Regions from separate parts of the Streptomyces sp. NPDC026394 genome, predicted to be linked through region 3. Evidence: riboswitches for the same ligand, from Rfam matches in the RefSeq annotation. Region 3 holds a riboswitch; each other region holds the start of a gene.
What was found. Region 3 has a riboswitch for cyclic di-AMP ahead of ACZ4QV_RS36510 (C40 family peptidase). Riboswitches for the same ligand answer to the same signal wherever they lie in the genome.
Positions count from the first base shown of each region.

Region 1: linked by a shared signal. The riboswitch ahead of ACZ4QV_RS33225 (M23 family metallopeptidase) and the one ahead of ACZ4QV_RS36510 (C40 family peptidase) in region 3 are both predicted to bind cyclic di-AMP.
Region 2: linked by a shared signal. The riboswitch ahead of ACZ4QV_RS08885 (transglycosylase family protein) and the one ahead of ACZ4QV_RS36510 (C40 family peptidase) in region 3 are both predicted to bind cyclic di-AMP.

Region 1 covers NZ_JBVHPX010000020.1:124,421-130,689, reverse strand. Annotated here, with positions in the region: gene ACZ4QV_RS33230 (GntR family transcriptional regulator) at 1-637, opposite strand, end outside; gene ACZ4QV_RS33225 (M23 family metallopeptidase) at 867-1,664, opposite strand; cyclic di-AMP (ydaO/yuaA leader) riboswitch at 1,678-1,832, opposite strand; gene ACZ4QV_RS33220 (M16 family metallopeptidase) at 2,187-3,554, opposite strand; gene ACZ4QV_RS33215 (M16 family metallopeptidase) at 3,575-4,912, opposite strand; gene ACZ4QV_RS33210 (DNA gyrase/topoisomerase IV subunit A) at 5,161-6,269, shown strand, end outside.
Region 2 covers NZ_JBVHPX010000003.1:112,624-118,892, reverse strand. Annotated here, with positions in the region: gene ACZ4QV_RS08905 (LysR family transcriptional regulator) at 1-556, shown strand, start outside; gene ACZ4QV_RS08900 (DUF6479 family protein) at 665-1,063, shown strand; gene ACZ4QV_RS08895 (cytochrome P450 family protein) at 1,181-2,479, shown strand; gene ACZ4QV_RS08890 (transglycosylase family protein) at 2,703-3,716, shown strand; cyclic di-AMP (ydaO/yuaA leader) riboswitch at 3,969-4,139, shown strand; gene ACZ4QV_RS08885 (transglycosylase family protein) at 4,141-4,839, shown strand; gene eno (phosphopyruvate hydratase) at 5,278-6,269, shown strand, end outside.
Region 3 covers NZ_JBVHPX010000026.1:57,829-64,097, reverse strand. Annotated here, with positions in the region: gene ACZ4QV_RS36525 (hypothetical protein) at 1-31, opposite strand, end outside; gene ACZ4QV_RS36520 (ATP-dependent Clp protease proteolytic subunit) at 513-1,148, shown strand; gene ACZ4QV_RS36515 (hypothetical protein) at 1,156-1,461, shown strand; cyclic di-AMP (ydaO/yuaA leader) riboswitch at 1,933-2,097, shown strand; gene ACZ4QV_RS36510 (C40 family peptidase) at 2,101-2,574, shown strand; gene ACZ4QV_RS36505 (DUF6328 family protein) at 2,707-3,315, shown strand; gene ACZ4QV_RS36500 (hypothetical protein) at 3,493-4,092, shown strand; gene ACZ4QV_RS36495 (ATP-binding protein) at 4,120-4,548, opposite strand; gene ACZ4QV_RS36490 (helix-turn-helix domain-containing protein) at 4,859-5,752, shown strand; gene ACZ4QV_RS36485 (DUF397 domain-containing protein) at 5,762-6,013, shown strand; gene ACZ4QV_RS36480 (8-amino-7-oxononanoate synthase) at 6,037-6,269, opposite strand, start outside.

The DNA of each region.
Region 1 (6,269 bases), on a different contig from region 3:
CGGGGACCACCGGACGCAGCCGGTACGCCGGGCGCGAGCGCTCGATGTGCGCCGCCATCAGGGCGCGGGCCCGCTCGGCGTCCCCGCGGCTCACCGCGTCCAGCACCGCCCCGTGCTCCTCCCAGGAGCGCTCGTCGCGGGCCGGGAGGTCGACCACGTACATCCAGTCGATCTTGCGTCGTACCTGGGTGAGCAGCGCCGCCAGGCCCGTGCTGCCGGATGCCTGGGCGAGCGTCTCGTGGAACCAGCCGTCGAGTTGGCGCAGCTCGGCGCGGTGACCGTGCCGGGTCCGCTCACGGCCCAGCCGCACGACGCCGCGCAGCACCTTGAGATGGGCCGCGGTGCGGCGGGTGGCGGCGCGGGCGGCGCCGAGCGGCTCCAGCAGCGCCCGGATGTCCAGGGCGTCGGCCGCTTCCCGTTCGGTCGGCTCGGCCACGCAGGCACCCGCGTGGTGCCGGATGACGACGAAGCCCTCCGACTGCAACGTACGCAACGCCTCTCGCACGGGAACGCGGGAGACCCCGTAACGACCGGCCAGCATTTCCTCGATCAGGCGGCTGCCCGGCGGGAGAACGCCGGATACGATGTCGCCGCGGATCGCCGTGCACACCACGTGCGCGGAAAGGGGACCTCGCATCGCCTGCGCCTCCACCGTAATCCGCTGGGAACTTCCGGAATTGCCGCCGGGCGGCGACTTTCGAGTGACTCTATGCGACAGGAACCGGATATCCGACGGCCATGGCACATTCATGGATATTTTTTGGCCAGGTGCCGCGCAGGCGGAAACGCAGATGCCCCGGCCACGAGGGCCGGGGCATCGTACGGGGGACGGGTGCGACGGGAGTGACGAGCGGGACGGATGTCCGTCAGACGTTCACGCCGTGCGAGCGCAGGTAGGCGACCGGGTCCATGTCCGAGCCGTACTCCGCCGAGGTGCGGGCCTCGAAGTGCAGGTGCGCGCCGGTGGTGTTGCCGGTGTTGCCCGACAGGGCGATCTGCTGGCCCGGGGTGACGGTCTGGCCGACCGAGACGTTGATCGACGACAGATGGCCGTACTGGGTGTAGGTGCCGTCGTTCATCTTGATGACGACGTTGTTCCCGTACGCGCCGCCCCAGCCGGCCTCGACAACGGTGCCCGAGCCGACGGCGTGGACGGTGGTGCCGGAGGAGGCGTGGAAGTCGATGCCGGTGTGGCTGCCGGAGGACCACAGGCCGCTGGACGCCTTGTAGCTGGTGGAGACGTAGGAACCGTCGACGGGCGCGACGTACATGAGCAGGCGCTTGCGCTCGGCCTCGCGGGCGGCGCGCTCCTTGGCCTCGCGCTCCTTCTTGGCCTCGGCCTCGGCCTGGCGCTTGGCCTCCTCGGCCTGCTTGCGCGCCTCGGCCTCGGCCTTGGCCTGCGCGGCGGCGGCCTCGGCGGCCTCCTGCTGCGCGTCGGCCTGCGCCTCGATCTGCTCGGCGAGCTCGTCACCGAGGACGACGGCGTGGTGGAGGCCGGTGTCGTGGTTGCTCGCGTCGTCCGGGTTGCCGGCCGCCAGGGCCGGGGAGGCGACGGAGGCGATGACGCCGGACGCGGCGAGCGTGGCTATGCCGGCGAGGTTACGGGTCGTCCGCGCGCTGCGGCTCGGACCACGGTGCTTCCCGGTGGCACGGGTGAACGCCATGGGCTGGCTGTGTCCTTTCCTTCCCTCTCGCCTACCGGGTTAGCTGACGGGTTCGGAGCAGGAAGGTCTCCTACGGGCACCTCCGGGAAGGCGTCCGATTCACCCCAGGGGACATGGGTCCCCGGCTCCCCTGGCTCGCGCCGTACGGGGACTCGGCGATGACTGTCCGTGCCGCGGTTGCGGCGGCGATCCTGCGGACAGCCGGATCGACGCTAAACGCGGCAACTTTCAATCGGCAAACAGAACCCCGATTTTGTGCCGTACGCCACACGGGCACCCTGCAACTACCCCCAACAATTGGGACATAAAGAAGATCCAGTGGCGCCTGCGCACCACTGGATCCCCTATGTGACCGTTCGTCACACGCCCGGGTCACGGGCCGCCAGCCACCGCCGGCCCTCACCGGCAGCCGTCGGCCACCACCGGACGGAGGCTGTCCGCCCCGCGCCGAAGACGTGCCGGTGTGACGCGTCGGCGTGACGTGCCGAAGTGACGTGCGGCGTGACGTGCCGGTGACGCTCCTCAGCCCTTGACGACCGTCACCTCTCCGATGCCGAGCGCCTTGACGGGCTCCTCGATCTCGGCGGCGTCACCCACCAGGACCGTCACCAGCCGGTCGACCGGGAAGGCGTTGACGGCCGCGGCGGTCGCCTCGACCGTGCCGGTCCGCGCCAGCCGCTCGTACAGCCGGGCCTGGTAGTCGTCCGGAAGCTGCTGCTCGACCTGGTCCGCGAGGGTGCCTGCGACGGCCGCCGCGGTCTCGTACTTCAGCGGCGCGACCCCGACGAGGTTCTGTACGGCCACGTCGCGCTCGGCGTCCGTCAGGCCCTCCGCCGCGAGGGTGCGCAGCACCTTCCAGAGGTCGTCCAGCGCCGGACCGGTGGAGGCGGTGTCCACCGAGCCGCTGATGGCGAGCATCGCGGCGCCGTCGCCGTCGGCCGAGGAGCGCAGCACCTGCCCGAAGGAACGCACCCCGTAGGTGTAGCCCTTCTCCTCGCGCAGCACCCGGTCCAGGCGGGAGGTGAGGGTGCCGCCCAGGCAGTACGTGCCGAGCACCTGCGCGGGCCAGACGCGGTCGTGCCGGTCGGCGCCGATCCGGCCGATCAGCAGCTGGGTCTGGACGGCGCCGGGGCGGTCGACGATCACGACACGGCCGGTGTCGTCGGCGGTGATCGGGCTGGCCTTCACCGGTTCGGCGGGCGACCCCGTCCAGGCGCCGAGGGTCTCCGTGAGGGCCGCGTCCAGGTCGACGCCGGTGAAGTCGCCGACGACGACGGCGGTGGCCGTGGCGGGGCGTACATGTGCCTCGTAGAAGGCGCGCACGGCCGCCGCGTCGATCCGGGTGACGGTCTCCTCGGTGCCCTGGCGCGGCCGCGACATCCGGGAGTCGGCCGGGAACAGCTCCTTGGACAGGGCCATCGCGGCGCGCCGGGCCGGGTTGGCCAGCTCGTGCGGGATCTCGTCGAGGCGGTTGTGCACCAGGCGCTCGACCTCGCCGTCCGGGAAGGCGGGGGCGCGCAGGGCGTCGGCGAGCAGGCCGAGGGCCTTGTCCAGCCGGGAGGCCGGGACCTCCAGGGACACCCGGACGCCGGGGTGGTCGGCGTGCGCGTCCAGAGTGGCGCCGCAGCGCTCCAGCTCGGCGGCGAACTCCTCGGCGTCGTGTTTGTCGGTGCCCTCGGACAGGGCGCGCGCCATGATCGTGGCGACGCCGTCCAGGCCCGCCGGCTCGGCCTCCAGGGGCGCGACGATGTCGACCTCGACGGCGACGACCTGCTGGCCGGGGCGGTGGCTGCGCAGGACCGTGAGGCCGTTGGGGAGCTGTCCGCGCTCGGGGGCCGGGAAGGCCCACGGCTTGGGGTCGCCGCCGGCCGGCTGCGGGTGGAAGGTCATCGTGCTGCTGACGGCGTCACTCACTGGGCCGCCTCCTCGTCGTTGTCCTCGGCGGCGGTCGGCTCGGTCGGCTCGTACACGAGCACCGCGCGGTTGTCGGGGCGCAGCCGGGCCTTGGCGACCTCCTGCACCTCCTGCGGGGTGATCTCCAGGACGCGCCGCACGGCGGTCAGGGCGAGCTGCGGGTCGCCGAACAGGACCGCGAACCGGCACAGTTCGTCGGCGCGCCCGGCGGCCGTGGCGAGGCGGTCCAGCCACTCACGCTCCAGCTGGGCCTGCGCGCGCTCCATCTCCTCGGGGCTCGGCCCCTCGTCCGCGAAGCGGGCCAGCTCCTCGTCCACGGCCCTCTCGATCTCCGGCACCTCGACGCCGCCGGAGGTCTTCACGTCCAGCCAGCCCAGCGAGGGGGCGCCGGCCAGCCGGAGCAGGCCGAAGCCCGCCGCCACGGCCGTACGGTCACGGCGCACCAGGCGGTTGTACAGCCGCGAGGACTCGCCGCCGCCGAGCACCGTCAGCGCCAGGTCGGCCGCGTCGGCCTCACGGGTGCCGTCGTGCGGCAGGCGGTAGGCGGCCATCAGGGCACGGGAGGGCACGTCCTCCTCGACGACCTCGCGCAGCTCCTTGCCGATGACCTCCGGGAGGGAGCCGTCACGCGGCGGCTGCTTGCCCTCGTGGCCGGGGATGGAGCCGAAGTACTTCTCCACCCAGGCGAGGGTCTGCTCGGGGTCGATGTCGCCGACGATCGACAGCACCGCGTTGTTGGGCGCGTAGTACGTACGGAAGAAGGCCCGCGCGTCCTCCAGGGAGGCGGCGTCCAGGTCGGCCATCGAACCGATGGGCGTGTGGTGGTACGGGTGTCCCTCCGGATAGGCCATGGCCGTCAGCTTCTCGAAGGCCGTGCCGTAGGGGACGTTGTCGTAGCGCTGCCGGCGCTCGTTCTTGACGACGTCGCGCTGGTTCTCCAGGGACTCCTCGTCGAGCGCCGTCAGCAGGGAGCCCATGCGGTCGGCCTCCAGCCACAGCGCGAGCTCCAGCTGGTGGGCGGGCATGGTCTCGAAGTAGTTGGTGCGCTCGAAGCTGGTGGTGCCGTTGAGGGAGCCGCCGGCGCCCTGGACCAGTTCGAAGTGACCGTTGCCCGAGACCTGGGCGGAGCCCTGGAACATGAGGTGCTCGAAGAGGTGGGCCAGGCCCGTACGCCCCTTGACCTCGTGGCGCGAGCCGACGTCGTACCAGAGGCAGACCGCGGCGACCGGGGTCAGGTGGTCTTCGGAGAGCACCACACGCAGGCCGTTGGCCAGCCGGTGCTCGGTCGCTGTCAGGCCGCCGGAGCCGGCTTGTTCTGTGGCCGTGTGACCCATGGGCATGTACGTCCCTTCGATCCGCTTGCGAGAAAGTTCTGTCACTGTATGCAAGCGTGCCGAGCTATGGCGAAGTTCCCGGCCGGGCTGCCTCGTACGAGCGGACTTCGCGGTGACCTCGTCCGGGGCCCTGGGGAGGGTCGCGGTCGGCGTTGTCAGTGGGGCGGGCCACAATGGTCCGCGAAAGACCCGAACGTTGATCCCGCATCGGCAAGCAGCAGGACGCAAGCGAAGGAGCCGCAGCCGCGATGGCCCGCCGTAGCACGAAGACCCCGCCGCCGGACGACTTCGAGGAGAGGATCCTCGACATCGACGTCGTCGACGAGATGCAGGGCTCCTTCCTTGAGTACGCGTACTCGGTCATCTACTCCCGCGCCCTCCCGGACGCCCGCGACGGCCTCAAGCCCGTACACCGCCGCATTCTCTACCAGATGAACGAGATGGGGCTGCGCCCCGAGCGCAGCTACGTCAAGTGCGCCCGCGTCGTCGGCGAGGTGATGGGTAAGCTCCACCCGCACGGCGACGCCTCCATCTACGACGCCCTGGTGCGGATGGCGCAGCCCTTCTCCATGCGGCTGCCGCTGGTGGACGGCCACGGCAACTTCGGCTCGCTCGGCAACGACGACCCGCCCGCCGCCATGCGGTACACCGAGTGCAAGATGGCCTCGGCGACCTCCCTGATGACGGAGTCCATCGACGAGGACACGGTCGACTTCGCACCGAACTACGACGGCCAGGAGCAGGAGCCGGTCGCCCTGCCGGCCGCCTACCCGAACCTCCTCGTCAACGGCGCGTCCGGCATCGCGGTCGGCATGGCGACGAACATGCCGCCGCACAACCTCGGCGAGGTCATCGCCGCCGCCCGCCACCTCATCAAGCACCCGAACGCCGACCTCGACACGCTGATGAAGTACGTGCCGGGCCCCGACCTGCCGACCGGCGGCCGGATCGTGGGCCTGGGCGGCATCCGCGACGCGTACGAGTCGGGACGCGGCACCTTCAAGATCCGCGCCACGGTAGCGGTGGAGAACGTCACCGCCCGCCGCAAGGGTCTGGTCGTCACCGAACTGCCGTTCGCGGTCGGCCCCGAGAAGGTCATCTCCAAGATCAAGGACCTGGTGGGCGCGAAGAAGCTCCAGGGCATCGCGGACGTCAAGGACCTCACCGACCGCGAGCACGGCCTGCGCCTGGTCATCGAGATCAAGAACGGCTTCAACCCGGAGGCCGTCCTGGAGCAGCTCTACAAGCTCACGGCCATGGAGGAGTCCTTCGGCATCAACAACGTCGCGCTGGTGGACGGCCAGCCGCTGACGCTGGGCCTCAAGGAGCTGCTGGAGGTCTACGTCGACCACCGCTT
Region 2 (6,269 bases), on a different contig from region 3:
CCGGCAGGGCTCGCTGGACGTCGCCTTCGTCGGCCTGGTGCCCGGCGCCCGCAGTCCGGGCGTACGGGAGCGGGCCCTGGCCCACGGCGAGCTGGTCGCCGTCGTACCGCCGGACCACCCGCTGGCGGGCCGGGAGTGGACGGACCTGCGGCGGCTGGCCGAGGAGACCTTCGTGGACTTCACGGCCGGGTCGGCGGCGCGCCGCCAGCGGGACGAGGCGTTCCGCGCGGCGGGCCTGACGACCGAGGTGGCCTTCGAGGTGACCACCGTGGAGTTCCTGGCCAAGCTGGTCCGCGCCGGGCTCGGCATCGGCATGGTGCCGCTGGCGTTCGCCGCGGAACTGACCGGGCTGAGCGTGGTGCGCGTCCCCGACGCGCCCGCCCGGGTCGAACGCGTCGTCTGGAGCGCCCGCGGGCCCTCCCCGGCGGCCGCGGCCTTCCTCGACGCGCTGGGCGTGGACCCTTCCGAGCCGGACCCGGGCCCTGCCGTACGCGGGCCGGACCCGGACCCCGTCGTACGCCGGCCGGACCCGGGATCGGCCGTACGGGGGACATGAGCCCGTACCCCGAGCCGGTGACCAGGGCGTTCGCACGGGTGGCGGCCTCCGGGGCGGGCGCCGTGGCCGCCCGCGCATCGTCCCCGCCCGCCCGGGTACCCGGGTCCAATGGCAGCAACGATCGCTTCGACCACACCGGCCCAGGACGTGACCTCCGTCCAGCAGGCCGTGGACTTCACGCGGGACATGGTCGTCGGCACCGGTCCGCTGATCGCCGGGATCGTCATCGTCGCGGGGCTGATCCTCGCCGTGGTCTACGGCAGGCGCCGCCGGGACCGTGAGCCCGACCCGCCCGAGCCGGAGACCCAGCCGACACCGCCCAAGAACCCGACCGGGTACGAGAGCGAGCTGCGCGACCCGAACGAGGTGCCGCGCGACGGCGACCACCGGCTGACCCCGCACGAACTGCCGGACTACGGCAACGCCCCCACCCGGCACGGCGACGACCAGGACCGGGAGCGCAAGCGCTGGCAGGACGGGCACAGCGGGTCCTTCGGCGGGGGTTAACGTCGAGGGGTGCGCCCGCAGACCCCTCTCCCCGCCGAATCTCCCGCCAACCCCGCTGCCGGTCTCCCCGCCGGCGAGCGGCCCGCCGACCCCTCCGGGGCCGGGCCCGCCTGCCCCGTGACCGGCCCCGCGGCCGCCCCCGCCTGCCCCGTGACCGGCCCCGCGGCCGCCCCCGCCTGCCCGGAACTGTTCACCTGGGAGTTCGCCTCCGACCCGTACCCGGCGTACGCCTGGCTGCGCGAGCACGCGCCCGTACACCGGACACGGCTGCCCAGCGGCGTCGAGGCCTGGCTGGTGACCCGGTACACGGACGCGCGGCAGGCGCTCGCCGACACCCGGCTGTCGAAGAACCCGGTGCACCACAGCGAGGCCGCGCACGGCAAGGGCAAGGTCGGCATCCCCGGCGAACGCGGCGCGAACCTGATGACCCATCTGCTCAACATCGACCCGCCGGACCACACCCGGCTGCGCCGGCTGGTCTCCAAGGCGTTCACCCCGCGCCGCATCGCCCGGTTCGCGCCGCGCGTACAGGAACTGACCGACGCGTTCATCGACTCCTTCGCGGAGCGCGGCGAGGCCGACCTCATCCACGAGTTCGCCTTCCCGCTGCCCATCTACGCCATCTGCGACCTGCTCGGCGTCCCGCGCGAGGACCAGGACGACTTCCGCGACTGGGCCGGGATGATGATCCGGCACGGCGGCGGGCCGCGCGGCGGCGTCGCCCGGTCGGTGAAGAAGATGCGCGGCTACCTCGCCGAGCTGATCCACCGCAAGCGCGAGTCGCTGGGCGACGAAGGCGCCGACGACCTGATCTCCGGCCTGATCCGCGCCTCCGACCACGGCGAGCACCTGACCGAGAACGAGGCCGCCGCGATGGCCTTCATCCTCCTGTTCGCCGGCTTCGAGACCACCGTCAACCTCATCGGCAACGGCGTGTACCAGTTGCTGCGCCACCCCGAGCAGCGGCAGTTGCTCCAGAAGGCCGCCGCCGAGGGCGACGAGGAGCTGCTCGCCACCGGCGTCGAGGAGCTGCTGCGCTACGACGGCCCGGTCGAGCTGGCCACCTGGCGCTTCGCCACCCGGGACCTCACCCTCGGCGGGCAGCGGATCGCCGAGGGCGACCCGGTCCTGGTCGTCCTGGCCGCCGCCGACCGCGACCCCGGGCGTTTCCCGGGGCCGGACGTCCTGGACCTGTCCCGCCGCGACAACCAGCACCTCGGATACGGCCACGGCATCCACTACTGCCTGGGCGCGCCGCTGGCCCGCCTCGAAGGGCAGACCGCGATAGCCACCCTGCTGAACCGGCTGCCGGACCTCCGGCTCGGCGCCGACCCGGACGAACTGCGCTGGCGCGGCGGACTGATCATGCGCGGGCTGCGGGCCCTGCCGGTGGAGTTCACCCCCGTACAGAGATGACGCGGTACCCGTACACGCGGTTCCGCGCACCCGCTGTACATGACATCCCGTCAGGCCGTGACCTGCGCGTGATCTCCGCTACACCGGCTTGTGACGGACGGGCCGTCCCGCTACTTTCAACCGTTTGAAAGGCCGGGGCGGGCGGCGCGGCAGCGCACGGGCCACGCAGCCGACGGTGCCGGCCTCTCGACGACAACTCAACCGCCGCTCGAAAGGCAACCGCATGCGCTCCGGGAACGGCCGTCACCGACGCCCCCGCCAGGCTCCGGCCATCTTCGTCACGGCGGGAGTCGCCGGCGGCGCCCTCGCCATGCCCCTGCTCGCCGCGAGCAGCGCCAACGCCGCCGACGCGGCCACCTGGGACCGCGTCGCGCAGTGCGAGAGCAGCGGGGTGTGGAGCGCCAACGCCGGCAACGGGTTCTACGGCGGGCTCCAGCTCACCCAGGAGATGTGGGACCGCTACGGCGGCCCGTCGTACGCCTCGCGCCCCGACCTGGCCAGCCGGTCGCAGCAGATAGCCGTCGCCGAGTCGATCCTCGCCGCGCGCGGCCCCGACACCTGGCCGAGCTGCGCGGTGAACGCGGGGCTCAAGCAGGGGGGCAGCGGGCCGGACGTCGACCCGGGCGGTACGGCGACGCCGTCCCCGGAGCCCTCCTCGCCGTCCCCGTCCACCCCGCCGCCCTCGTCCGAGCCGTCCAAGCCGTCCAAGCCGTCCGGGACGCCGGGATCCGGCGGTACGCGCACCCCGGAGCCGAAGCCGTCGCCCACCGGCCCGGCCGGCACCCCGGACCCGTCCCGTACGCCGGATCCGTCCGGCACGGGCCGTACGCAGGACCCGTCGCGGCCCACCGGCCCGGCCACCCCGGACGACGGCGCCTCCACGAGCCCCACCGCGCCCCCGTCGCAGGGCAAGCACCGCGGCCGGCCCGCCGAGCAGCCCGGCACGGGTGCGGGTACGGGCGCGGACACGGGTGCCGGCGGGGGCACGGGCTCCGGCGACGCGGGCCGGTCCGGCGGGGGGCACCCCTCGCGGGGCGGCGACGCGCACCGTACGGACCCGGGCGCGCCGGGCGACTACACCGTGCGGCCCGGTGACAACCTGTCAGTCATCGCGGCGGACCGCGGGGTCACCGGGGGCTGGCCGGCGCTCTACGCGGCCAACAAAGGCGTCATCGGGGGCGATCCGGACCTTATCCACCCTGGTCAGCGCCTTGAGCTCGGAGACCAGCAGGGATAGTTCGCAGGTATTTGCCCGCTTTGGTGAAAGTGAGACATGGATCTCGTTCGGGACCGCGGTGACCGTCCCGTCCGTTGTTTCCAAACCTGCGGCGACCTGCGGAAATGTGATGATCCTGTGATGTCTGGGGGTCAACTGGCCTCAGATGTAGGGGTTTGAACCCGCGGGGTGTTCCTGTTTACCGTCTTCATCGCTCGCCAAAGCGGGCCCTTCGATCGCACGCCGAATCCTGCCGGTGGTCGGAGGTCACTCGACGCGAGAGCGCCGAAGGCAGGAGCGGGGGACCCAAGGTAAGCGCCGGCCCCGCCCGCGGAAGCGGGTCCAACCGGCTAGGGGTGAAGCCATGTGTGAAGCACACACGGCCGGGCAACTCACATGGCCCGAACCCGACAGCTCACCTCGCAGGCGTCGGTGAGGAACAACCATGCTGAACACCAAGGGCAAGCACCGTCGTCCCTCCAAGGCCGTCCGCGTCGCCACGCTGGCGGGCGTCGCCGGTGCCGCTGTGGCCGTCCCGCTGATGGGCGCCACCTCTGCCTCCGCCGCGGGCAACAACTGGGACGCCGTCGCCCAGTGCGAGTCCGGTGGCAACTGGTCGATCAACACCGGTAACGGCTACTACGGTGGCCTGCAGTTCTCGAACTCCAGCTGGGCCGCCGCCGGCGGTACCCAGTACGCCCCGCGCGCCGACCAGGCCAGCAAGAGCCAGCAGATCGCCGCGGCCGAGCGCCTGCTCGCCATCCAGGGCCCGGGTGCCTGGACCTGCGCCGGCGGCCACCTCGGCCAGGGCAACGCGAACGCCAAGGCCGACGGCGGCTCGTCGCAGGGCAGCAGCTCGCACAAGTCGTACAAGTCGAAGCGCTCCTACTCCGCCCCGCAGAACACCTCGCGCTCCGAGGCCCGCAAGCAGGGCGAGGAGCTGGCCCGCAAGACCCCGGCCCCGGCCCAGAAGTCCACGCCGAAGTCGAACCCCGAGGGCAACTACACCGTGAAGTCCGGTGACACCCTCGCCAAGATCGCCGCTTCCCACGGCAAGAACTGGAAGTCGGTCTACGCGAACAACAAGTCCGTCATCGGCGGCAACCCCAACCTGATCTTCCCGGGCCAGAAGCTGGCCGTCTGAGCCGGCTCCGGTCCTGAGAGATCCCGGGTGACCGTGGCACTCCGTACGTACGGCGGTACGTACGGGCGGCCCGGCTCCCCGGAAGCCGCTCACCCCGGGAATCCGCTCTTCCCGTGAGACTGCCCCGTCACGGCACCTGTCCCCCGCAGGCGCCGCGGCGGGGCTTCTCCCGTTCCCCGGCCCCCCGGGCCACGAGCCCCGGCCGGGCCCGTCCAGGACCCGCCCAGGGCCCTGGAGGCCACCGTCCCGGCCGCTCCGCCGGACCCGCCCCGCCCCCGTCCGCCGACTTCTCCCTTCAGCGAACATTGCACCCATACGTCCCGTGAACAGGGCCTTTGTGGGTGTATTCGGCCCGAGGGCCGGGCTGGCGGCGAGCGGAACCCCCGGAGGCCGTTAGGCTCGTGCTGCAGAACTCCAGACACCCATGAAGGAGACAACGTGCCGTCCATCGACGTCGTCGTAGCTCGCGAGATCCTCGACTCGCGAGGCAACCCCACGGTCGAGGTCGAGGTCGGCCTCGACGACGGCAGCACCGGCCGTGCCGCCGTCCCGTCCGGCGCCTCGACCGGCGCCTTCGAGGCCATCGAGCTGCGCGACGGTGACCCGGCCCGCTACCAGGGCAAGGGCGTGGAGAAGGCCGTCCTCGCGGTCATCGAGCAGATCGGCCCGGAGCTCGTCGGCTACGACGCCACGGAGCAGCGCCTGATCGACCAGGCCATGTTCGACCTGGACGCCACCGACAACAAGGGCTCGCTCGGCGCCAACGCCATCCTCGGCGTCTCCCTGGCCGTCGCGCACGCCGCCTCCGAGGCCAGCGACCTGCCGCTGTTCCGCTACCTCGGCGGCCCGAACGCCCACGTGCTGCCGGTCCCGATGATGAACATCCTGAACGGCGGCTCGCACGCCGACTCCAACGTGGACATCCAGGAATTCATGATCGCCCCGATCGGCGCGGAGTCCTTCTCCGAGGCGCTGCGCTGGGGCACCGAGGTCTACCACACCCTCAAGAAGGTCCTGAAGGGCAAGGGCCTGGCCACCGGCCTGGGCGACGAGGGCGGCTTCGCCCCGAACCTGGGCTCCAACCGCGAGGCCCTGGACCTGATCCTCGAAGCGATCAAGGAAGCCGGCTACACCCCCGGCCAGGACATCGCGCTGGCGCTCGACGTCGCCGCCTCCGAGTTCTACAAGGACGGCGTCTACGCGTTCGAGGGCGAGCAGCGCACCGCCGAGCAGATGACCTCGTACTACGAGGAGCTCGTCGCCGCCTACCCGCTGGTCTCCATCGAGGACCCGCTGTTCGAGGACGACTGGGCCGGCTGGAACGTCATCACCGAGCGCCTGGGGTCCAAGGTGCAGCTGGTCGGCGACGACCTGTTCGTCACCAACCCGGAGCGCCTGGCCCGCGGCATCGAGGAGAACTCGGCCAACGC
Region 3 (6,269 bases):
CCGGATATCCGGCGGATGAAGCGGTAGCCATCGCGTCCTCCTGGACTCGATTCGGCCCGAGGAGCTCGGGTCCGCCCGGCGGGTACCCGGGCGGTCCGGGGCGGAACGGCGCTTTCCGTACGGGCGGATTCCGCAAGGGCCCCTTTGGCCAGGGACCCGCGCGCCAGGTGTCGCCTCGTGCTGCCCGATGGGGCTGCGGCAGCGGACGCGTGGGGCGGCGGAGGAGGTCCGGCACACCGCACGCCGGGCCGATACCGGAGCGCCCGGGGAACTTCGGCCGGAACGCTGCACCGGCGGCGCGCCCCCGGGCGCGCCCCGGAGACGCGGCCTTACGTCCTGTCACCTTGCGGGTCCGCGGGGGTATCTGACGCCTCATGGGGTTTTCGCTCTCAGCGAGCGACCCGATCCGTACCCACCGAAGGCATTGCTTTCACCCGGCGGAACGTGCTCCCATCTAGCCCTACGTACGTCCTGTACATTTTTTACAGACGCTCAGGGAAGAGGAGCTCCCCATGAACGGCCCCCAGGCCCGATACGTCCTCCCGGAGTTCACCGAACGCACCTCCTACGGGGCCCGGACCATGGACCCGTACTCCAAGCTGCTCGGCGAGCGGATCGTCTTCCTGGGCACCCCGGTCGACGACGCCGCGGCCAACGACGTGATCGCCCAGCTCATGCACCTGGATCACGATGCGCCCGACCGGGACATCTCGCTCTACATCAACTCCCCCGGCGGCTCGTTCACCGCGATGTCCGCGATCTACGACACGATGCAGTTCGTCGGCTGCGACGTCGAGACGGTCTGCCTGGGCCAGGCCGCCTCCGTCGCCGCGGTCCTGCTGGCGGCCGGCGCGCCCGGCAAGCGCCTCGCCCTGCCGGGCGCCCGTGTCCTCGTCCACCAGCCCTCGTTCGACGAGCCGGTGCAGGGGCAGGCCGACGACCTCCGCATCCAGGCGGACGAACTGCTGCGCACCCGGGCGCTGCTGGAGGAACTGCTCGTACGGCACACCGGCCAGTCCCCCGAGCGGATCACCGAAGACCTCGAACGCGAGAAGGTCTTCAGCGCCGAGGCCGCCATGGAGTACGGCCTCATCGACGGGCTGACCCGCAGCCGCAAGCAGCACCCCGCGACACCGGGCGCGAGGTGAGCCCGGTATGTGGCCACCCGAACTGCCGCCGCTGCCCGCGCTGACGCGCGCCGAGGGCGAGGTCGTCGACAGTTACCTGGCGGTCCTGGACCTGCTGGGCCGCATCAACCCCGCCCGCGGCACGGACACGTACGGCAGCCTCCGTGCCGCACAGGCCCTGGTCGGCAAGACCACCGCACTGCGGGACGCGTTGGCGCTGATGCACGACCGGGGCGAGAGCGAACTGCACGCGGGAACCCTGGCGCAGGCCCTGCGCGTACTGGACGGCGAGCGCCGCGCGCGGCTGATCTCCGTACCTCCGCCGCGAAGTTGACGCGCCGTGCCCCCGCCCGGGCGGGGGCACGAGTGCTCTCCCTCCGCACCTCCGGCGCACCAGCACCCCCACCCGCCCCGCGCGACACGCGCCGGGCAAGGGTGACAGGGCGGCCAGGAGGTGCCGGAGCACCGCAAGGGCCCACCCGTTCGGCGACACGAAGCCCGATCGGGCTCGCCCGAACGGCGTAGCCACCGGGCCGCGTGCTGCGCCACACGGCTTGCGCGGCGTACGTACGTGTCGCCCGGAACGTGACGTTCCGGGGCTGGTACGCGGGTCCTCACCCGTCGCGGGCCTCCCACGGAACGACGCCCGTCCACCCGAATGGCGCAGGCGTGACCAACGTCACATATAGTCGTTTCTGCTCGGAATCCGGGCGCGAGGTGCGCAACGATCGCTTCGACGACAAGCCCCCGCCACAGCGGTGGGGCGGTCCGGGCGGACGCCCAATCCTGCCGCCGTACCGGATGTCTGGTCGATGCGCCTGGACCGGCAGGAGCGGAGGACCCGAGCACGACGGGACCGCCGGCCACCACGGCCGGACGGCCCCTTGGGGTGAAGTCGTCGACACGACCGGGCATCTTCGCCTGCCCGAACCCGACAGGCACTCCTTCGCAGGCGGCTGACGAAGGGTTGCGCATGACTGCGCGTACCACCGCTTCCCCTCTGCTGGCGCGGGCCGGAGTGATCTCCTTCATCGCCCTCGCCACGGTCGGCGGGACACTGGTCGTACCAGGAGCCACCGAGGACGCGGCCGCCGCGTCCACCTCGGCCTCGGCACTGCAGATCGCCGCTTCCAAGAAGGGGGCGCCCTACAAGTTCGGAGCCAGCGGTCCACACCGTTTCGACTGCTCAGGGCTGACGCTGTACTCGTTCAAGCGGGCCGGGAAGCGGCTGCCGCGCACCGCGGCGGCCCAGTACAACCGCACCCGGCACCTGTCGGCGTCCTCGCGCCGCGCCGGTGACCTGGTCTTCTTCCACTCCCGCCGGGGCATCTACCACGTGGGCATCTACGCGGGGAAGGGCAAGATCTGGCACGCGCCCAAGCCCGGCACCGTGGTGCGGCTGGAACGCATCTGGTCACGCAGCGTCTCGTACGGGCGGGTGCGCTGACCGCGCGCGAGGGGCCCCCGTGCGGCCACGAGCCCCGCACCGTCCGCGCGCGGGCGCGAACGCGGGCGCGAACTCGCGCACACGCGTGCGCCTTCGAGGAGTGATCAACGCGTCCGCGGATACCCGCACGCAATGGCCCCCCTCACCGACGACCACCGCGACGAACTGCCAGGCCACCCCGAACTGCCGGGAACGAGCGAAACGTCCGAGCCGCCCCGGCCGCGCGGTTCCGCCCGGTACACCGGGTACGCGGACCGCAACGAGACGCCTCTGGAACGCTACGACCGCAACTTCGGCGAACTGCTCCAGGAGCTGCGCGTCCTGCAGACCGGTGTGCAGATCCTGTTCGCCTTCCTGCTCACCCTGGCGTTCACCCCGCGATTTGTGTCCCTGGACACCACGCAACGCGGCTTCTACGTGGGCACGTTACTGCTGGCGGTGCTGGCGACGCTGCTGCTCACCGCGCCCGCCGCGGTGCACCGGGTGCTGTTCCGGCGGCGCGCGAAGGGGCTGATCGTGGAGGTCTCCGCGCGGCTGACGGCAGCCGGGATGGCGGTCCTCGCACTGGCGCTGGCCGGTGCCGTGCTCCTCGTCGTCGACGTCGTACTGGGGCGCGGGGCGGGGGTGGTGGCGGGTTCGGTGACGCTGGTGACGTGCGGCGGCCTGTGGGCACTGCTGCCCCGCGTACTGGGTCACCGGAACGGGCACCTCAAGCCGCCGGATCGCGACGCGTCCTCCTGAACACCGGGAGGCCCGGGGGTGGCCTCCCGGTGCGGCGCTCCGGGGGCGGCGCCGTCGGGATCTTTTGTGACCTGGTCGTCCTTGCTTTGACGACGGAGAACCGATGGAGTCTCCTCAGCACGTGAGGAGACCCATGCACAGGCACCTGCCCCAGCACACGCACACCAGGACCGACTCGTGAACCTGCGCGGACTTCTGCGCCGCCGCTCCCCCGCCACCCCCTGCCCGGCCTGCGGCAGCACGGACGTGCTGTGGGAGGACGAGGGTGTCTACGGCGCCGGCGAACTGCTGTGGTGGTGCGCCGCCTGCCTGCATCAGTGGCACCCCGGCGACCTCGGCGCCGGGGCGGGCGGGGGTTCGGTGGCTACCCCTGGCCCGGCCGCCCCCATGGGCACGATCATCCCCGCGGGACCGCAGGCCCCCGCGACCGCAGGCCCGGCATCCCCCGCCAACGGCGCAGTATCGGTACCTCCCCCGACCCCCGCAGCACCGGCACCTCCCACGCCTCCCGCAGCATCCCTGCCCCCGGCCGTCCCGCCGCCGCTCCAGCCGCCACCGAACGCCCCTGGCCCGGCCACCGTCGCCGAACGCGTGATGCACGCCGCGGGGCTGACCCCGCTGGGCCCCTGTCCCGGCGCCTACGAGCCGTGGCCGTGCCACTGTGCCCGCTGCGGCCGTACGACCAGCCCCACCTACCGGCAGGTGCGGGACGAGGGCGTGGGCTGCGCCTGCAGTACGGGCCGCCGCCGCAGACCGCGCTTCCTCACCAAGCCCTGACGAACCCGACGCCGACCGATTCCTTCTTCAGGGCAGGAACGGCTTCCACGGCAACGTGAGCCAAACGGTCTTCCCCCCGGCCGCGGTGGGTTCGACCGTCACCTGCCCACCGGACTCGGCGGCGAGGAAGCGGACGATCACCATGCCCCGGCCGTTGTCCTGCTGCACGGCGGCCGGCAGCCGTTTCGGCCAGCGCGGATGATCGTCGGTGACGCCGATCCACAGCCGCTCGTCGCGGTCCAGCCGGACGTCGACGGTGAAGGCCGGTGACTGCCCGAACGTGTGCTGCACGGCGTTGGTGGCGAGTTCGGAGACGATCAGCCGTACGGTGTCGGCCGGCTCCGTCCCGTCCGGCAGGCCCCATTCGGCCAGGACGTCCATGACGTACCTGCGGGCCTCCGCCACCGACGCCGGTGCGCTGGGCAGAGTGAGTGAGGATTCCTGGTGGTCTGCCATCGCGACGCCGTCCCTTTCCCACCGAGGCTCGACTCCGGCCCGCCGCCGGAGGAAGCCGCCATCGCGTGCGGCCTCCCGGGCCCTTTCCGGTCCCTTCGGCTCCGGCCTCGGACTGCTGCTCTGCGCCAGCCTGCCACTCTTGCTGCGACGGTGACGCGTCATCCACCAAGAAGTGCATATATCTGTCGCCCGAAGCGGTGAACTCTGCTACGCGAGACCGTATTTGCGCGGCACACTGTCGGATCGGAACCGGCCATCTGGGAGCGGGCGCATCCGCGGCGCACCCGGGGAGAAGTACGGAGGGAGCGGTATGCGGTACGGGCCCGCGGTGCGCCGCCGCAAGCTGGGCGCGGAATTGCGGCGTCAGCGGACACTGGCCGGATTCACCAGCGGCGAGGCGGCGCGGCTGGTCGGCTGGCACCAGTCCAAGGTCAGCCGCATCGAGACCGGGCGCAGCGGTGCCCGGCCGGCCGACGTCGAACTGCTGCTGGACGCGTACGGCGTGCGGGACACCGAGCTGCGCGCGCTGCTGGCGGCGCTGTGCGGGAACGGCGGACAGGACGGCGACGGCGACAGCGGGCGGCACGGCTGGTGGCACACCTATCGCGACCTGCTGCCGCCGGAGTACCGGGACTTCATCAGTCTGGAGTACGGGGCGTCCCGGGCGCGCACGCTGGAGACGACGGTGGTGCCGGGCCTGCTGCAGACGCCGGATTATGCGCGGGCGGTGACCCGCGCCACGCTGTCGGACCTGCCGGCGCAGCAGGTCGAGGAGCTGGTGGAGGTGCGCGTCGCCCGCCAGGAGGTGCTGCGCGGTGAGCGGCCGCTGGAGTTGTGCGCGGTGCTGGACGAGGCGGTACTGCGCCGGGAGGTCGGCCCGCCCGGGGTGATGGCCGCCCAGCTCCGGCACATTCTGGACGTGGGGCAATTGCCGCATGTGCGACTCCAGGTACTGCCCTTCGCATCCGGTGTGCACATCGGCATCACCGGCCCTTTCGTTATCTTCTCATTTCCGCTCACTTCTGACTTAGATGTGGTTGTTCTCGACCATTTGACGAGTAGCCTCTACTTGGAGCAGAAAGCAGACCTCAGGGCGTACAGCGATGCGTTCGACATGCTGCGGGGGCGCGCCCTCTCGTGCGACAAGTCAGCGCAATTCATCGCCCGGATCGCCGAGACCTCATGGGCCGGCTCCGGCGTCTGAGGAGGCACCATGTCACTTCCACCCGGGCACGACCCGGTCCGCACCGTGCCGCGCGGCGCGCTATGGCGACGCAGCAGCCACAGCACCGCGATGAACAACTGCGTCGAAACGGCACGCGTCGGCTCCGGCCTGCTCGCCGTACGCGACTCCAAGAACACCGCGGGCCCGGCGCTGCTGTTCACCACGGCGGCCTGGAGGTCCTTCGTCGACGGACTGGCCGACAGCGGCTTCGCCAAGGTCGGACGAGCCGGACCCGAATGACCCGCCCCAGCCGGTGACCGACCCTAGCCGGTGGCCGGCGCCGTCCGTACGACGGTCCGGACCGCTTCCCTCGCCTGCCGGGGGGACAGGTCGGCGCGGGCGGTCAGGCGCAGCCGGGAGATGCCGTCGGGTACGGACGGCGGCCGGAAGCAGCCGACCACGAGGCCCGCGTCCCGGCAGTCGGCGGCCCACCGGACGGCCAGTTCCGGCGAGGGCGCCCGTACGGACACCACCGCGGCGTCCGGGCGGACGACCG